DNA from 2 places in the Acetobacter sp. P5B1 genome. Region 2 is predicted to be linked to the other one. Evidence: predicted binding sites of a transcription regulator. Region 2 holds the regulator's gene; the other holds the start of a gene.
What was found. The regulator LexA, encoded in region 2, represses DNA repair genes until DNA is damaged. The targets are predictions, from matches to a motif close to TGTTCTANNTANGTTC.
Positions count from the first base shown of each region.

Region 1: ssb (single-stranded DNA-binding protein) is a predicted target of LexA. The motif match lies at 2,909-2,924, and genes of this name have one in related genera.

Region 1 is NZ_JACRVS010000029.1:17,311-24,580, reverse strand. It holds tRNA gene KP703_RS13240 (tRNA-Thr) at 104-178, opposite strand; gene dksA (RNA polymerase-binding protein DksA) at 244-657, opposite strand; gene KP703_RS13230 (O-antigen ligase) at 847-2,163, opposite strand; gene ssb (single-stranded DNA-binding protein) at 2,242-2,838, opposite strand; gene rsmD (16S rRNA (guanine(966)-N(2))-methyltransferase RsmD) at 2,985-3,620, opposite strand; gene KP703_RS13215 (pseudouridine synthase) at 3,623-4,381, opposite strand; gene KP703_RS13210 (gamma-glutamyl-gamma-aminobutyrate hydrolase family protein) at 4,378-5,106, opposite strand; gene KP703_RS15820 (hypothetical protein) at 5,227-5,355, opposite strand; gene KP703_RS13205 (nucleoside deaminase) at 5,634-6,107, shown strand; gene KP703_RS13200 (Do family serine endopeptidase) at 6,286-7,270, shown strand, end outside.
Region 2 is NZ_JACRVS010000002.1:105,083-112,352, reverse strand. It holds gene KP703_RS01845 (septum formation initiator family protein) at 1-115, shown strand, start outside; gene rpmG (50S ribosomal protein L33) at 312-479, opposite strand; gene glp (gephyrin-like molybdotransferase Glp) at 632-1,831, shown strand; gene KP703_RS01830 (carbohydrate porin) at 1,837-3,144, opposite strand; gene lexA (transcriptional repressor LexA) at 3,402-4,067, shown strand; gene bioD (dethiobiotin synthase) at 4,174-5,622, opposite strand; gene KP703_RS01815 (alpha/beta fold hydrolase) at 5,619-6,311, opposite strand; gene KP703_RS01810 (8-amino-7-oxononanoate synthase) at 6,308-7,270, opposite strand, start outside.

The DNA of each region.
Region 1 (7,270 bases), on a different contig from region 2:
TAAAGGGATAAAGAGTGAGAGCGCCAAACACGCACGTCGGTCCCACAGTCCCTAAGCGGGCTGAAGGGCGGGCTGTCTTGCAATTTTAAAAAAAGAAGAAAGCTGGTGCTGCTGGACAGGATTGAACTGTCGACCTCTCCCTTACCAAGGGAGTGCTCTACCACTGAGCTACAGCAGCCCGCTGGCGGCGTTCTAGCTGTTCACGCCGAACGCCGCAAGTCTGTTTCCGCTTAAAAAGCGGAATTAATCGTCACGATGGGTTTTTTCCATCCGTTCATGCTGTTCCTGCGCCTCAATGGACAGGGTCGCAATCGGGCGGGCTTCCAGTCGGCGCAGAGTGATCGGCTCACCCGTTTCCTCACAATAGCCGTAGGAGCCGTTCTCAATGCGCTGGAGGGCAAGGTTGATCTTGCCGATCAGCTTACGGGCACGGTCACGGGTGCGCAGCTCCAGCGCACGGTCTGTCTCCACACTGGCACGGTCTGTAATGTCGGCTTCATGAATGCCGCCTTCAGAAAGGCTGGCAAGCGTATCCCCGGCCTCTTTCAGGAGTTCAGCACGCCACTTCAGGAGTTTCTGTCTGAAATATTCCGTCTGAAGAGGGTTCATGAACTCTTCATTGTCGGACGGGCGATAGTCTGGCGGTAGAGTAATCATGTCAGTTGTCAGCCTTTGCAATGACAGGACACCTGCCTTGAAAGAATGACGCGGCTTATAGCGGTGTGCACCCCGAACGCCAAGAACATTATGAGATTTTAGCGGAAGAAAAAGGACAGCATAGGCATGCAGGCGGCTGGATATGCCCAAGAAATAGTATCGGAGCAGGCCGCTAATAAAAGGAAATATTTAGATTTTCTTAAAAACTGATGGAGCGGCGCTGCTCTGTTGGGAGGAGTTGCGCGGCTCCGAGGCGGCCAGAAGCCAGCCGGCAAACAGGAAAACCCAGCCTGCGGTGGGGAAGGAGAACAGGGCGCTGGTGGAGGCTACCGGCCATAGCACCACACAGCACATGACAAACAGCATGGCCTGCTGCGGGTTTCGGACCGGGGCGAGCGCGCGCAAGCCGGTGCGCAGCCAGCAGAAGATCATCCATGCGAACGCCACCAGTCCCGGCAGCCCGGCGGTGGTGGCAATCTGCAGATAATAATTATGGGGGTGGATGTTGCAGCCGTGTGCGGTGTCACTATCCAGCGGGGGCAGCCCGATGGCGGTCAGGGCATTGGTGTGGAAGGGGGTGTGGCAGAAGTTTCTGAACCCATCCATGCCCAGCCCAATCCAGGGGTGCGAGACAATCATTGTCACAGCGGTGCGATATAGCTTGCCGTAATCGCTCTGAGTAAAATGGTGCAACTGGTTGGAGAATTTGAGCACCAGCTTGGCATATGTTCGCGGGGAGATATCGGGCAGGCTGGCCACCAGCCCCGCTCCGCCAGCCAGCACGAAGGCGAATGGCACGCGAAAGCGCGGGATCATCAGGGCGGTCAGCATCAGGCCGAAGAGGAGCAGCACATTGCTCATCCGCTGGCCAATCAGCACCATGGTGGTCACGCTCAGCACCAGCAGCACCACGCCGCCAATCCATGGGCGCAGACGCTTGGTATAAAACGCGCGCAAAACCACCGGCATCAGGGCCGGGAAAAAGAGCATGAGCAGCGTAAATCCGGCCCGTGGCTTCACGAAGGGGCCGGTCAGAGCACCATCATCCGCCGGGGGATAGCCCAGCAGGTTGGTGCCGGTCAGATACTGTTTCCAGCACTGGGTGATCAGCCACAGGGCCAGCACAAACAAAATGGCGGCCAGTGTCTTACGGCGGGAGGCCGGGACCAGAATCCAGCTTTCCATGGCGGCGGTGAGCAGGAAGAGACGCGGCAGACATAACGCCTGAACCCATGCGCCTTTCTGGCCGATATAAAGGGAGGAGATCAGGCAGAGCCCGCAGAACACGGCAGCCGGGCGTAGCCAGTCCTTCCGTATCCACTGCCAGTCTTTCTGCAGAGCGGAGTAGAGGAGGAACAGGCAGGCGATAGTGGTCGCCGCCACATCGCTGAGCGCGCGACTATAAAAGAAGAGGAGGGGGAGAAGAAAAGTGCACCCTGTTCCACACAGCGTCAGCGCCGCTGCAAGGCGACCGGAAGAGTGGGGAACAGAAGATGCAGGTGTCATTACGGAAAATTCCCGTTGAGACAGACCGCATCACCCCGGCAAAGGGCCGGGGGAGGGACTGTCAGACCCATAGGCCGATCAGAACGGGATTTCGTCGTCCAGATCACTATTGCCGGGGGCGTCCCAGCCGCCAGCATTGCCGCCGCCCGGGCCGCGGGCCGGAGCGTTCTGGCGCGGTGCGGAAGAGCCGCCAAAGTCGCCGCCCTGATTGCCACCACCATAGCCACCGCCGCTTCCGCCGCCGTAACCACCACCGCCATTCCCGCCGCCGTAGCTGCTGCTGCCACCGCCAAAGCCGCCGGACTCTTCACCTTCACCGCCGCTGCGGCTGTCGAGCAGAACCAGTTCCCCACGGAACCGCTCAACAATCACTTCGGTCGTGTAGCGTTCCTGCCCGGACTGATCGGTCCATTTGCGGGTCTGCAAAGCGCCTTCCAGATAGACCTTGCGGCCTTTGCGCAGGAAGCGTTCTGCCACGTCGGCCAGACGATCATTGAAAATGACCACACGGTGCCATTCCGTCCGTTCCCGGCGTTCACCGGAGGCGCGGTCATTCCATGTGTCACTGGTGGCGACAGAAAAAGAGACAATTTTCATGCCGCTCTGGCTGGTGCGGACTTCCGGGTCTTTGCCCAGATTGCCCACCAGAATAACCTTGTTGACGCTACCAGCCATCAATGACCCCGTTTTCTAAAACAATAAAAAGAGTATCCAGCCCGTGTAGCGCACTCCTGCGCCCGTCGCCAGTTCTGGTTTGATTCTATCTCCAAAATGGCGAGTCGGGCGCACGCACCTCAATCGGATGGGAGGTGGGGACGCGCTTACAGCTGCCAGACAGTAAGACGCGCGGCCCCATGCCGTCGTTCCGCCAGCAATGTGCCCGCATAGGCCGGGGGAGGTGGAGTTTCTTCATCCTCACTGACGGGCGCGGTTTCCGGCAGGCGTGTCGTGCCGTCCGCATTTTTCTCTAGCAGCGGCAGCGGTTCCTGCGCGGCGGTTTCAATCACCGCAATGGCGCCGGGTGCAATCCAGCCCTGGGCGTGCAGGGCGGCTAGTGTCCGGGCAGGCAGATCCTGCCGATAGGGCGGGTCCAGAAACAGCAGGGAGCATGGGGCCGGAGCGCGCGTGGGTTTGGTGACATCCCGGGGAACGACCTTACTTCGGTCCTCCCACTTACAGCCTGCAATATTGGTGCGCAGGGCGGAAAGAGCAGCGCGATCATTCTCAAAAAACGTGGCGTGTTCTGCCCCGCGTGAAAGCGCTTCCAGCCCCAGCGCCCCGGTGCCTGCAAACGCATCCATTACGCGCGCATTGGTCAGCAGGTCCGGGCCACCCCATGGGGCATGAAGCAGCATATCGAACAGCGCCTGCCGCACCCGGTCCGCCGTGGGGCGGGTTGTGGTGCCGGGTGGGGCGGCCAGCATCCGGCCTTTGCGAGCCCCTGCAATAATCCGCATGGTTACCGGGCCTTCTTGCTAGCAGTTTTTTCCGGGGCTCTGGGCATCTGCTCACGGAGGATCTTGCCGGGCACTTCTTCCAGCTCTCCGCGCTGCAGGGTTCCGAGCTGGAAGGGGCCGTAGCTGGTGCGAATCAGGCGGCTGACATGCAGGTTCAGGCCCATCATTACCTTACGAATTTCGCGGTTCTTGCCTTCACGCAGGGACACCGTCAGCCAGGCGTTATCGCCCTTGCGGGAATCGAGCCCGGCTTCAATTGGCCCATACCGCACACCCTCGAACACGCTGCCGTTGGCGAGGGACGCCAGACGGGCCTCATCCACCACACCAAACACGCGTACACGGTAGCGCCGCAGCCAGCCATTGTTGGGCAGTTCCAGCCGTCGGGCCAGTTCGCCATCATTGGTCAGCAGCAGCAGGCCTTCACTGTTCAGATCCAGCCGGCCCACGCTGATGACGCGCGGCATGCCTTCCGGCAGCGAGGCAAAAACAGTCGGGCGGCCTTCCGGGTCCTTATGCGTCGTCACCAGTCCGTCCGGCTTGTGGTAGCGCCACAGGCGGGTGCGCTGGGGGTGGTCCACAATCTTGCCGTCCACCTGCACAATGTCGTCGGAAGTAACAAACGTGGCGGGATGCGTGACGGGCTGATTATTCAGCTTCACCCGTCCTTCTTCAATCATCCGCTCGGCATCACGCCGGCTGGCAACACCGGTTCGGCCCAGCCATTTGGCGATGCGTTCTCCACGCGTTTCCTGCGTCACTCTTGTTCTCCTGCTGCCTGTACAAAGGCGCTAAAAATGCTCCGGTCACCCGGGTCTATGCCAAATTCCGGATGCCATTGCACCCCGAGGCAAAACGGAAGGGTGGGGTCTTCCACCCCTTCAATCAGTCCATCTTCTGCCAGGGCATTGATAATCCCGCGTCCGGGTGTGCGCACGGCCTGATGATGGGAGGAATTAACGGCCATGCGGGGCCGCCCCACGCAGCGCGCCAGCAGCGTATCCGGCTCCAGATGCACTGCATGGCTGGCTTCATCGCGCGGATTAGGTTGCTCGTGCGGGAGGGCCGTGGGGCAGGACTCGGGGATGTGCTGGATCAGCGTGCCACCGAGGGCCACGGCCAGAAGCTGCATGCCGCCACAAATGCCCAGAACCGGCATTTTACGCTGCATGGCAGCAGCCAGATAGGCTTGCTCAGCCTGTGTGCGTACCGGGCGCAGGGTCACGCTGCTGTGGCGCTCGGCCTCACCATACAGGGATGGATCAATATCAAACGCGCCGCCGGCGATCAGCAGTCCGTCAATCTGGTCGAGATACTCTGAGGCAAACTGCGGGAAAAGCGGCAAAGCCACCGGCAAACCACCCGCCGTCGCAATAGCGGACATATAGTTTTCCCGCAGAGCATACCAGGGGAATCGGGAATAGCGGTCTGGTCCGGCCGCCTCATGGTCAAGCGTAATGCCGATAACGGGGCGGCGTGCGGTCATGAACTCGGGTGTCTTTTGTCAGAAAAAGCCGGATGAAGCGTATCAGGTGCCACACCCTGCGACGGTTTGCACGGGGATAAACACAAACGTCTTCTGAAAGCGGCAGAAAGTCCGCAGAAATCAACCCGGCAGCAGAGAAACCCGCTGGACGTGGGAGGAGGCTGTTGCCGGTTCATTTACCGTCCGGTCTACAACGGCAAGGCCGAGGCCGATCGCAGCGGCGGCGAGGATGAGAGACAGACTGTGCATTGTACTAATCCTTTCCGCTATCTGGGTCAGGGCAGAATTCCCTGACAATATGGTGTCAGTTGCATGTCTGTTACAGAACAGATCATGGCATCTATAAGGCATGATGACAGAGAAGATCGCGCTTTTGCAAGGAAAAACGACCGTTTGAAATAAGGCAAAAAGACGTAATTTATCGAACGGCGAGTGAGGTTTGAAATATTTGGTGAGTTTCTCCTTTTAGCTGAGGGACTAAACCGGTTTGCGGCACAGCCAGCAGGGGCAAAAAGAGGCATGCACCGATGAAAAACGGGATGGAATTAGCACTTTGCGAGGCGCAGAACGCAGCGCAAAGAGGGGAAGTTCCTGTCGGCGCGGTCTTGCTGGGGCCGGATGGCACCGTGCTGGCTCAGGCGGGCAATCGTGTGGAAGAACTGCATGACCCCTCCGCCCATGCGGAAATGCTGGTGATGCGCGCAGCAACGGCGGCACGAGGCGGCAAACGGCTGGCGGATTGCACGCTTGTCGTCACGCTGGAGCCGTGCCCCATGTGCGCAGCGGCGCTGGCGCATTTCCGCGTCGGGCGCGTGTTGTTTGGCGCGTATGACCCAAAAGGCGGTGGCGTGGAACATGGGCCGCGTCTACCCTTTCGCGCCGAGGCGCTGCACAGGCCGGAAATTATCGGCGGTGTGCGGGAACGCGACTCTGCCGCTTTGCTCAAAACCTTTTTCCAGACGTTGCGAGAGCGGGAGAGTGAGGCCTCTTCTGCGCTCTGACGCATGTTACAAGAGTAAGATAAATAAGGGGGTTCCTGCCGGGCGACCTTTTGTTTTTGTTATCAAGGAACCATGTTAACCGCAGAAGCGTATGATATCTGGCCTGATGGTCTGAATCATGCGCCCCGGCGGGGATTGACCCTGTTGGCAAGAGTTTAAGGGAACAGTCGGAATCGTGATGTCGGAAAAATCTGTATCCAAGTTTTTCGGGCGGACTAGCCGCAAGACACTTCTGGCCCTTCTGGCTGGTGCAGCCTTTGTAGGGACGATGGGCACAGGGCCGGCTGGCCTCCACGCTGCCTATGCTGAGGATGCCGGGGCCATCAAACCGAGCAGCCCGGTCCAGACGCTTCCAAACTTTGTGAATCTGGTCAAACAGGTCAAACCTGCCGTTGTCTCCATTACCTCCATGATCAAGGCTGATGCTGTTGAGGGTGAAGGCGGTGGCATGGGGGGAATGGGCGGCATGCCCTTTCCTTTTCCCTTCCCGTTCCAGATGGCTCCCCAGCAGTCCCGCCAGCAGATTGAAGCCCGCGGGTCTGGCTTTCTGATCTCAGCCGATGGTTACGTCGTCACCAACAACCATGTTGTGAAAGGGGCCACCAAGGTCACCGTCACGCTGGATGATGGCACAACGCTGCCCGCCAAGATTATTGGCCGCGATGGCAAGACGGATCTGGCCCTTCTGAAAGTCACGTCGTCCCAGAAGCTGCCCTTTATCGAGCTGGGCGAATCTGATGATGTGCAGCCCGGTGAATGGGTTGTGGCCGTTGGGAACCCGTATGGTCTGGGTGGCACTGTCACGGCAGGGATCGTGTCCGCCCGTGGGCGTGACATTAATGAAGGCCCGTACGACAACTTCATCCAGATTGATGCGCCCATCAATCGCGGTAACTCCGGTGGTCCGCTGTTCACGCAGGATGGCAAGGTGGTGGGGGTTAACACCGCCATTCTCTCTCCCTCCGGCGGTGGGTCCATTGGCATCGGCTTTGCCATTCCGTCTGACACCGTGCGCAGCGTGACAGACCAGCTACGCAAGACTGGCCATGTGGTCCGTGGCTATCTGGGCGTGAATGCTCAGGTCATCTCCCCGGCTATGGCGAAAGCCCTGAACATGCCCGTTCCGGCTCCGGGTGCGCCGCCTGCCGGTGCGCTGGTGGCCA
Region 2 (7,270 bases):
GCGGGAACAGTCTCTGGATAATGACACGCTGGATGAACGCGCCCGCGCGATGCTCAATCTGGCTGACAAGAACGATATTGTCGTGCCGTATGACCGGCATGATCCGCTTTACTAAACGCCGTAAACGCTAAAGACCGGCTATCGGGCAAACCGCAACGGGCGATAGCCCCGGCAGCATGACCTGTTACGCTCGAACCCCGCAGATCCGTCTGGCGGGGTTTTTCTTTATGCACGCGGCACAACAGCCATAAAAAAAAAGCGGCCCCGGATGGAGCCGCTTTTTTATAATCTCTTCCCCCAGAAGGGCGAGATTATTTGATTTTCGCTTCGCGGAACACGACGTGCTTGCGTGCAACGGGATCGTACTTCTTCAGTTCCATCTTGCCGGTGTGGGCACGGGCGTTCTTCTTGGTGACGTAGAAGTAACCGGTGTCCGCCGTGGAAACGAGACGGATTTTGATAACATTGGTCTTGGCCATAGCTTCCTCAGCAGAGCATCGTTAAACCCGGCACCACGCCAGAAACGTGGTCGGGTGGTGTTCAAGTGCCGGCAAAATGCGCATACAAGAGCCAAACGTCAAGCATTCTTGCATCATTCAGGCGTGGGAATAGCCGAAAGGAGTAAAAAAACATGCTGGATGTGGCTGTTGCACGCGCCCGAATCCTTGAAAAATTCTCAGCCGGGGGCTTGGAAACCGTCTCTCTGGCCGATGGATGTGGCCGGGTGCTGGCATCCCCGCTCACAGCGCGCCTCTCCAATCCACCTGTCTCCATCTCCTCAATGGATGGCTATGCTCTCAAGGCTGAGGACGCGCAGGAAGGCGCCACACTGCGCATTGTGGGCGAAGCCCCCGCAGGACACCCATCCAGCCTGACCGTGAAGAAAGGCACCTGCCTGCGGCTGTTTACCGGCAGCCAGATCCCCGCAGGCGCCGATATGGTCATGATTCAGGAAAATGTGCGGCGTGAGGGCGATCACGCAACGCTGCTCAGCGCCGGGCGCGTGGGCCAGTTCATCCGCAAAGAGGGGCAGGATTTCCGCAAAGGCGACATTCTGGTTCCGGCAGGCAAAAAAATCGGGCCGCGCGATATCGGGCTGGCAGCGGCTGGCGGGCATATCTGGCTCCCCGTGTCTCGCCGCCCGCGCATTGGCGTTCTGGCGACGGGTGATGAGATTGTGCTGCCCGGAGACCCGGCGTCGCCAGACTCCATCGTCAATTCCGGCGCGTTCATGATTACCGCCCTGCTCAAATCTCTGGGGGCGGACGCGATCCTGCTCCCTGTTGCACGGGATAATGCCGAGTCTCTCTCTGCCGCCATCGGGCAGGCGCATACGCTGGATCTGCTGGTGACTATCGGCGGGGCAAGTGTGGGCACGTATGACGTCGTGCGCAGCACGCTGGAGGCTCACGGTCTGGCGCTGGATTTCTGGAAAATCGCCATGCGCCCGGGCAGACCGCTGATGTTCGGCCAGTTGGGCCACACCCCCGTTATCGGCCTGCCGGGCAATCCGGTCGCGGCGCTGGTGTGTAGTCTGGTGTTTGTGGTCCCTGCCCTGCGCAAGCTGCTCGGCCAGCCCGTGCCGGACAAGATGGAAACGGAAGCCGCCGTGCTGGGCACGGATATTGGCGAGAACGACCAGCGGCAGGATTTTGTGCGGTGCCGCCTCACGCCCCAGGCTGATGGACAACTTCCACTGGCAACACCCTTCAGTTCACAGGATTCGGCTCAGCTGAATATTTTCGCCCAAAGTCAGGCGCTCCTGATTCGCGCGCCCTTCGCACCAGCCGAGAAAGCCGGCGCGCCCTGCCGTATTCTTCGCCTGCCCTGAGAGCTTCAGAACGACATGCTGGAATGCAGGCCAAAAATGGCTTCGTCTTTCACCCTGCGACCTGCGGTATCCAGTACACCGCCGCTGGGTGAAAGCATCCCCTGAAGATCAGGCTGGATGAGGAGCCAGGGTGTCGCCTGAAACTGATAAGTCAGTTCCAGATGATATTCGGCGTGCTGCGCCAGCGTGCCCGCACGCCGTTCTGACCGCCGCAAAACCGGGCTGGCCTCGCCATAGCCGAACCCAAGCCCCAGAACATCGTTTGCGCGCTGGAATGGCGCGTTCAACAAAAATCCGGCGTCTACCGCATTCACAATCTGGTTGCGGTTAGCGGGCGGTGCCCATGTGGCGCGCACAAAGCCCGCAACCGTCTGCTTACCTGCAAGATTAGCCAGAACCTGATCGGCCACGGCGTAAAACGTCCAGTTGCCTTTATGGCGAACAGTTGGGTCAGCCTGATCCGGAAAGCGGCCGGTATCTCCGTAACCACCCAGCTTATAGGTTCCGTCCTTCCCCCAGAGTTGCGTGTGATACTGCGCTTCCAGAAACATCAGCGCCCCGGTGCCAAAATGGAATCGGGTGCCGCTGGGGTCCTGATTCTGGTTCCACGGGTCGGCATCGTTCAGAAAACCAGCGCCAATCGGGTTATCATCCGCAACGGCGGCCAGAACCGTCAAGCTTTTGGAAAGCTTGTATTTGACCCGCACGGCAGGCGTGCCCAGCGGTGACGCCGGCCCCTGATCGTACAGGTTGTTATCCGGCACCATGGGCCAGGAGAATGAGGCGTTCATGAACTGCATCGCGCCATCACTCCCCATGAAGTCATGACTGAGATCAAGCTTCCCAATACGCATATCCAGCCGATCATGGTCAAAAGTCTGGCCATACCAGACCTCATAGAGGCGCAGGTTGATATCCGCCTCAATCCCGGAGACCTGATTGAACACATAAAGCGGCTGGTTGCTGAAGGGATGACCGCGAATATCCACCCCACTGATGCCAATGGTGCCGAGCGGCAGATGCGTCAGGCGCCCAAGATCCACAGAAAGCTGGCCGGTGGTCACGCCAATGTAGTTATTGGACGGCTGGCTCCCCCCGACAGGCACAGCCCACAACTCGTTCTGGTCCGTCAGCTGAAAATCCACCCCATGTTCCGCCAGCGTGCGACGTACACCGCCCCAGTCCCGCGTCAGGCGGTCTGCGAAGCTGAACGCATTCGCATCGGGAGCAGTCGCCTGCGCCGCAGCCTGAGGCAAACTCAGGCTAAAACAGGCACAAAACGCTGCCGGAACCGTGATAATTTTCCTAAACACCGAACCTTTTCAATATGTTATAGAACCGCATACAAAGACGGCATCAGGGATTTCGGACCGATGATCACCGGCCCCGCTTAAATAGCCAGACTGAAAGCACAGGCCCCAACGGGCCTTCTGCAGGAACCTTTACAGACACCACAAAAAATACAGAAGTGCTTTTGGCTGGGGTGAATAACCCCTTGACTAAAAAAGAGAACTTATATAGAACAAAGCACTATAAATACAAAAACACTCATCTGCTCCGGGGTGCCGCAATGCTGACGCGCAAACAGCACAAACTGCTGCTTTTTATTGATTCTCACCTCAAGCAGACGGGTTTCTCTCCTTCTTTCGACGAGATGAAAGAGGCCATGGGCCTGCGCTCCAAATCCGGCATTCATCGCCTGATTTCCGGGCTGGAAGAACGTGGATTTCTGCGTCGTCATCACCATCGGGCCCGCGCGCTGGAAGTCATCCATCTCCCGGAAATGGCGCCTGCCTCCGAAACGCTGCCCACAAATGTCGTGCGTGGTGATTTCTCCCGCCACCAGCCCGCCGCGCTGAAAATCCCGCTTTATGGGCGCATTGCCGCTGGTCTGCCGATTGAAGCCATGGCCGAAACGGATACCTTTCTGGACATCCCGAAAGATATGGTGACCTCAGGCGACTACTACGCGCTGGAAGTCACCGGGGATTCCATGATTGAGGCCGGGATTCTGGACGGCGATCACGTCATCATCCGTCGCACAGAAGATGCCGAGAACGGACAGATTGTTGTCGCACTCATTGATAATAGCGAAGTCACGCTCAAACGCCTGCGCCGCAAGGGCAACACCATTGCGCTGGAACCCGCCAACCCGCGCTATGAAACGCGCATTGTGCCCGCTGAACGCCTGCACATTCAGGGTCGACTGGCTGGACTGATCCGCCGCTACCACTGACGACTGAGACACTACGGAGCGTGATGTTGAAAGATCACGCATCCGCTCTGTTGGGGCTTCTCCATTCAGGAGCAGAAGCCCCATCCATCAAGACCGGGTAGAAACGTCAGACTTTCTCTGAAACGCCCTTACGCCCCACTTGCATTGCTTCAGACACATCGTCCCATGCGGGAATCAGGCGGCTCAGTGCGGCAACGGTCTCCGCAGTCAGGGCCTCCTGCTGGGGTAATTCCGCGAGAATGCGCACCTGCCCTTTTTCCTGAATGGTCTTGCTGTTCTCCGGGTTGAGCGGGCCGCTCAGCACCACCCCGGCAATGGCCAGACCACGGGTACGCAACGCTTCCAGACTAAGCAGCGTATGGTTCAGCGTCCCCAGTCCGCTTCGGGCGACAAGCACCACCGGCAAACCCCAGCGTTCAGCCAGATCAACCATCATCAGCGTATCGGTCGCAGGCACCATCAGGCCTCCTGCCCCTTCCACCACGAGCGGGCGCTGTGGATCCTCTAAAGGCAAAGCCAGACGTGCGGGGTCAATCTCCGCACCTTCGGCCCTGGCAGCCGCCAGAGGAGACAGAGAGGCCTGATACGCCCCGGCTGACGGAAAGCAGTCCTCCGGCAGGCAACCGCTCAGCTTTATGACCGTCGCCGTATCACCTTCTTCATCCGCAAGCCCGCTTTGCAACGGCTTCCAGTAGACCGCTTTCCACGCATGCACGAGGCAGGCAGATGTCAGCGTTTTGCCCACGCCGGTATCTGTCCCGGTGACAAACACTCCGGCGCGCTGAGGCTTTTGAAAACAGCCGTAGGCCAGATGCCATGTCACCATGGCTCCGGCCTGATCAAAGCGTGTCAGAGCACGGCGCAGTTCGACGGGAGAGAAGGCCTTCCCGTCTTCACGCGGCACGGAAGCCCCGGTGTCCTTCAAATGCTTTACAAAGGCCAGTCCATTTTCAAAGGGCTGAACGCACCGTTCTGTTGTCCATTTCCCGGCGCACAGGCCGGGCTGCCAGCCTTGCACAGTCCGGGCGGCCGGGTAATCCGGTGTTGCCGCCATCAGCCCTTCTGCGGTGCAGGCCTGTCGCCATTCTTCAAAGGTGCCATCCAGCAAGGTGGAGACCGCAATCACACCACCGGGGGCCAGCTGGTCCGCCAGCGTTTGCAAGGCTACTGAGGGTTCAGCCAGCCACTGAAAAACCAGATTGCCGCAAATCAGGTCGAACGCTCCTGCCACATCGGGTCGGGCCGCATCCATCACGCAAAACTGCACGCCGTCCCCGACTCGCTTGCGGGCGCGTTCCAGCATACGGGTCGCAACATCCGTTGCGACCAGTTCCGCCTCAGGCCATGCCTCATGCAGCATGTGCGTGAGAAAGCCCGTACCGCACCCAACTTCCAGAATGCGTCGGGGTGCCCGGCCAGCCAGTCGCGCCCGGAGACCATCAAACAGACGCCGCGCCGCCACACGTTGCAGCACAGCGGCGGCATCATACCCCTCCGCAGCATCAAAACTTTGCTGAATGCGAGCCTGTCGGGCCGGGGCAGAACGGTCGGTCATGAGTTTTCCAGATTTTGTGACATCATGCACCGAACAACCTCGGCACAGACATGTGGATGTGTCAGCGGGAGCATGTGCCCGCCCTCAGATTCCCATTCAACCGGCACACCCCGCGGGAAAGAGGCCTGCGTCATCTCCGGGCTGACAATCGGATCGTGCTCCCCGGCCAGAACCTTTACGGTCCCGGGCACCTCAGCGAGACGGGCCAGCGCAGGCCTTGCGTCCAGCGTCATCAGCTCTGTCAGACCGTCCTGCAGGGCTGGCACACAAAGAGCATTTGGCGTAACCGGCCCCACGCCACAGCGGGCGCGAAAATTATTGACCACCTGAACCGCATCGCGCTGCAGGCCTGTCTGCATACGAGTCAGCATACGCTGAGGCACGCCCTGCGAAAAACCGTCTTCGGCCGCAAAGCGCCCGAACGCGTTGATGCCCAGAAAGCGTGTCCCTTTTGGCCAGCCTCCACGAGAGAGAAGCCAGAGAAAGCCCAGAGAATGACCAACGGCGAGTACGGGCAGTGATCCACGCAGCACAGCGTCCAGCCGCTGCTGTGTGTCGCTCTGCGAGGCTCCGAAATAGCCCAGATCCAGCACACAGGCTGAAGGCTGATCCAATGCCTCCAGCACCGGCTCCCAGATATCCGGCCCGCAACCCCAGCCATGCACAAAAACAAGCCGCGGCCCGATCATGCAAATCCCATTGCTGCGCACTGCGACACAGCATCCTTGAGCACCTGCGCCAGCTGGTCCACCTGCGCCTCTGTATGGTTTCCGTGCAGCACCACCCGCAGGCGGCAGCCACCCGGTGGCACGGTAGGCGGACGAATAGCAATCGCCAGAAAACCTGCGTCTTCCACCATGCGAGAAAGGGTGAGAGCCGTGCGTTCGCCCCCCACCACAACCGGCACAATCTGAGTAGAAGACGGCCCCATTTCCAACCCGGCCCGCCACATATGCTGCCGGAACCGCTCTGCCAGTCCTGCAACATGGTCTCGCGTTGCGTCCAAATCTGGCAGCAGATCAAGTGCTGCATCCAGCGCACCCAGCACCAGTGGAGACGGCGCTGTGGAATAGATATAACCCGAGCCTTTGTTCACCAGCCAGCGACATACGGCGGATGAGGAAGCGATAAATGCGCCCATCCCGCCCAGAGCCTTACTGAACGTGCCGATAATCAGATCCGCCTGCCCGTCAGCCAGACCTTTTCCGTCCGGCCCCAGAATGCCGGTGGCATGTGCCTCATCCACGCACAAAAACGCGCCATACTGGCGAGCCAATGCACCAAGCGCCGCCATATCGGCCCGGTCTCCATCCATACTGAAGACGCTTTCTGTCAGAATGATTTTCAGGCCGGGGCCATCGGCTTTCTGCAGGAGGCTTTCAAGATACTCCATGTCATTATGCCGGAAGCGCACAGGCCGCACGCCAGCCGCCGCACAGCCATGATACAGGCTGGCATGAATGAACTTATCGACAATCAGCGTGGGCGCCCCACCCGTCGCCGCCAGCGAGAGCTGAGCGAGAGCGGGCACCAGAGTCGCATTTGCCTGCCACCCGGAGGAGAAAATGCAGGCTGCCTCCATCCCCTTCAGGGCCGCCAGCCGCGCTTCCAGCGCGACCATACCAGGGGCTGTGCCTGTCACCAGTCG